Regions from separate parts of the Arthrobacter sp. MMS18-M83 genome, predicted to be linked through region 1. Evidence: riboswitches for the same ligand, from Rfam matches in the RefSeq annotation. Region 1 holds a riboswitch; the other holds the start of a gene.
The links. Region 1 has a riboswitch for S-adenosylmethionine ahead of OW521_RS13535 (DUF1737 domain-containing protein). Riboswitches for the same ligand answer to the same signal wherever they lie in the genome.
Positions count from the first base shown of each region.

Region 2: it holds a riboswitch for S-adenosylmethionine, as region 1 does, so the genes downstream of both, metX (homoserine O-acetyltransferase MetX) here and OW521_RS13535 (DUF1737 domain-containing protein) in region 1, are expected to answer to the same signal.

Region 1 is NZ_CP113343.1:2,857,898-2,860,093, reverse strand. Features, by position in the region: gene OW521_RS13545 (hypothetical protein) at 1-65, opposite strand, end outside; gene OW521_RS13540 (hypothetical protein) at 282-641, shown strand; SAM riboswitch class IV at 824-936, shown strand; gene OW521_RS13535 (DUF1737 domain-containing protein) at 947-1,204, shown strand; gene OW521_RS13530 (rhodanese-like domain-containing protein) at 1,201-1,611, shown strand; gene OW521_RS13525 (O-succinylhomoserine sulfhydrylase) at 1,612-2,196, shown strand, end outside.
Region 2 is NZ_CP113343.1:1,093,594-1,095,789, forward strand. Features, by position in the region: gene metX (homoserine O-acetyltransferase MetX) at 1-952, opposite strand, end outside; SAM riboswitch class IV at 966-1,081, opposite strand; gene OW521_RS05245 (S8 family peptidase) at 1,296-2,196, shown strand, end outside.

The sequences.
Region 1 (2,196 bases):
AATACCGCTACCGTTCTGGTTCCCCCATGACCCGACATGAATCCGAGTGTAGCGGGCAGGGTCATTTGGCTCGCTACACTCTATTGTGCCGCCATGGCCGCGGTAGTTAACTAGTTTCGTGAACCCTGCTGGGGGAGGGCGATCTGCCTCTAGGGCCAGCGGCACCCAGCCGGATAAAAACGTCTGATGCGCCGGTTCTGGGGCCGGCGCATCAGGCTTGGGTTGGCGAGGAAACGTTTCCGCCCATTCCACAAGTGGGCTTGAGTCCGTAGGGTGTCGTCATGAGCATTTACATCAGCCCCGACTCCGCTGCATGGTCGCTGACTGCCATGGCGACTGCCGCGTCAGCGGGATCAATCGACGATGCGAATGCCATGTCCAACTTGGTACAGGAAATCTACGAGACAGAAGGTTTCGAAGCCCTGTCAGGCGTGGTTTTTGCCTTAGCTCATCACAACAGCCTCTCGCTGCATGCCTTGGCCACGGCCACCGGGATATCCGTCCACGAGTTGCTCGAAATCCGAAAGCATCAAGGCACTACCTTCCATCATTCACCGTCGTATTTTGTGCAAGAGTCCAAACCATTGCCACGACGGATCCAAGCAAGCCTGGAACCGCTTCCGAGGGAAACCGAGGCCTAGCTCAGCCAGCCACGCTGGGTAAATGCGTGATCCTGCCACATATTTGCAGGGGCATTCGGGTCCCGCAAGGGCCGACGTCGAGCGCTGCTCTTCGCTCGGATCCGCTAGGCCGCCGCCCCGGTTACGGAACATGACGACGGCCGGTGGTGCGGGCCGCCGTCGTGGATGTTATTTTCTTCTTGAGTAATGAGCACCAGCGCGAAGCCCTGACTTGCTGGTCGGCAACCCTCTCTCCGGCGGGGTGCCTCAGGTGACTACTCGGCGTATCGACACTTTCGAACTGCAAGCGTGACTGAGGAGCACCAATGCCTGAACCCACCGAAGAAAAACTCTCCTACCGGCTCATCACGGGTCCCGACACCAAGGAATTCTGCGAGCGGATCTCCACCGCGCTCTCGGAAGGCTACGTGCTGCACGGCAGCCCGGCTGCCACCTTCAACGGCACGGACGTGATCGTGGCGCAGGCCATCGTCCTCCCCGCGGCGATCGCCAGCGCGGATGCGGCAGTCGCATCTGCAGTGGATGCACTCGACGAAGAGTTCGACGGCGAGGGCCACGCATGAGCTACGCAGGCGACCTGAGCCCGCACGACGCCTGGGCCAAACTGGAGCAGGGCGCCATCCTGGTGGACGTCCGCACCGAAGGCGAGTGGGCACACATCGGCATTCCAGACACCAAGGCCACCGAAAACGATCCCCTGTTCATCCAGTGGAACCTTGCCGGCGGGATCCCCAACACGCGTTTCATCGAAGAGCTGACGCAGCAGGCCCCGGAGGCTGATGGCACCGAGCTGGTTTTCCTCTGCCGTTCCGGCCAGCGTTCCATCGCCGCCGCCATCGCCGCAACACAGGCCGGCTACACCGCCTACAACGTGTTGGAGGGCTTTGAAGGCGAGCCTGACCGCTATGGCGAGCGAACCGTCAACGGCTGGAAAAACCGTGGACTTCCGACGAACCTGGGGAACATCTAAGTGACTTTCAATCCTGACGCCGCCGGCTGGAGCCCTGACACCCAGGCAGTCCGCGGTGGCCTTGACCGTACCAATTTCCAGGAGACTTCCGAGGCCGTTTTCCTCAATTCCGGCTTCGTCTACGAGTCCGCGGCAGCAGCCGAGCGCGCGTTCACCGGAGAGGACGAACGCTTCGTCTACTCCCGTTACGGCAACCCCTCCGTGGCCACCTTCCAGGAGCGCCTCCGCCTGCTCGAAGGCACCGAGGCGTGCTTCGCGACGGCGTCGGGCATGTCCGCTGTCTTCACCGCCCTCGGTGCGTTGCTGGCAGCCGGTGACCGGGTGGTTGCCGCGCGCTCACTGTTCGGTTCCTGCTTCGTCATCCTCAACGAGATCCTGCCGCGCTGGGGAGTCGAGACCGTCTTCGTCGACGGGCCGGACCTGGGCCAGTGGCGTGCCGCGTTGTCCGAGCCGACTACGGCAGTGTTCTTCGAGTCGCCGTCGAACCCCATGCAGGAAATCGTCGACATCGCCGCGGTGAGCGAACTGGCCCACGCGGCGGGCGCCACCGTCGTCGTCGACAATGTCTTTGCCACTCCCCTGCTG
Region 2 (2,196 bases), 1.8 Mb from region 1:
CAACAAAGAACGTGGCAGTGGCCACGGACAGGGCATCCTCCAGGGCACCCCGGCCGCGGGTGATGTCGTGGCTCATGAGCGCCTCGGTGATGGCGATGTAGCTGTTGGCGTCGAAGCGCTGGACCAGTTTGCTTCCCTGATGGTCGAGGTAGCTCTCCACCTGGTACCGGCCCCGGTCCCCCAACGCGGGAGCCTGGAGGGGCGCTTCACCGCCCTGTGCATTCCGGCCGAAGCGGAAATCCAGTTCTTCCGCTGAGCGGTAGGTGATGTGGGCGATCCGCCGGGCGAGGGCCAATCCCGCCTCGGGCGCGCGCTGGCCATAGTAGTCACCACCGTTGAAATCGGCGTCCTGCCGGATGGCGAGCGTCTGGGCCTGCGCGAACGCGATCTGCTCGGCAGTGCTGTACGCCCCGATTGAAATCACGGCACATCGCTTCACGCGGTCCGGATAGCTGACCGCCCATTCCAGGGCACGCGCACCGCCCATGGATCCGCCCACCACCGTGTGCCAGCTATGGATCCCCAAGGCGTCGGCCAGCCGGGCTTCCGCCGTGGTGCTGTCCCGCAGCGTCACCAGCGGGAAACGGGAACCCCACGGCTTGCCATCGGGCGCGCTCGACGACGGCCCGGTGCTGCCGTAGCAGCCTCCCACGATGTTGACGGAGACGACGAAGTAGTGGTCCGTGTCAATGGTTGCCCCGGGTCCAACGAGTTGCTCCCACCAGCCTTCTTCGTCGCTTTCGCCACGGGCCACATGCGTGCTGCCGGTCAGGGCATGTTCTACCAGCACGGCGTTAGAAGCATCCGCGTTGAGCCGCCCCCACGTCTCGTACGCAAGGACGACGTCCGGGAGAAAACCTCCGGCCTCCAGTTCGAGTCCACCCACGGAAACATACTTGAGCTTTCCGTCCTGGGTGCCGGAAAGGGGTATGGCTGTTGCAGCAATTGTCATTCGTTGACACCTCACATCGCGCTTGCCCGCCGCCAACAAAGCGAAGGGCCAGGTCTTCACCCGGGGCACCCCACCGCGAGAGGAGGGTTGCCGGCCAGCAAGCCGGGGCTGTCACTGGCACTCATGACCTAATACAAAGAGTCTAGGAAAACCGGACCCCTTCTGACGAAGATTATGACATCTATGTGACACTTGGCCGCGTTTTGTTCATGGAAGCGGGCCCGGAGAGGCCAGTTACCGAAGGGGAGCATGATGCGCGTGTGACTCGATAGAATCAGGTACGGCAGTCTGCATATGGTCCATGCCAACAACACGCAAGGCAATTTCAATCTCAGGAGGATCCATGCGCTTCGCCCAGCGCCTGGCCATAGCTACAACGGCGCTCCTGATGGTGCCTCTGGGCTTATTACCACCAGCCGCGGCCCAGGCCGCACCCGCCCGGCAGGCCAGCGTTGAAACGAACCCGTCCAGCGACGTCAGCGTGGACTCACTCGAGCCCGACACGACCGCCGGCGAAGCGCGCTACATTGTGCGGTACACCGACGGGTCCGATGTTGCGGGAGAGACGGCATCGTTGCGGTCTCAAGGCGTCCGTGTTGGGAAGACGTTCTCACATGCGGTCAAGGGCGCAGTCGTGGCGGCCACCGCCCAGAAAGCCGCAGAATTGTCCAGGTCCGCCGGTGTTGCTGCCGTCGAACGTGACACGCCAGTGAGGATTGACACTACGCAGGACGGTGCTCCTTGGGGTCTGGATCGCAGCGATCAGCGCACGCTTCCCTTGTCCGGAACCTACACGCCCCCCGCCAGCGGCGCAGGCGTCGCCGTCTACGTGGTTGATACCGGCGTGCTGGGAACCCACGTGGATTTCGGCGGACGAGTGACATCGGGATGGAGCGCCTTCGCCGGGGAACCGGCTACGGATCCGTGCACCAGCGCTCCAACGCCGGAGGCTGGTCACGGTACTCATGTGGCTGGCATCGCCGCGGGAAGTACCTATGGTATTGCCAAGTCGGCAACGATCGTCCCGGTTCGTGTCCTCAACTGCAGTGGCGGCGGAAATGCCTCGGACGTCATCGCCGGCCTGAACTGGGTGGTGCAGGATCATCAGGCCCACCCCGGGCAGCCTGCCGTCGCCAACCTCAGCCTGTCGGGCGACCCGAACCAAAGCCTGGACGCCGCCGTGCAAAATGCCATCGACAATGGCATCACCGTGACCTTGGCCGCGGGTAATTCGAGCGTCGACG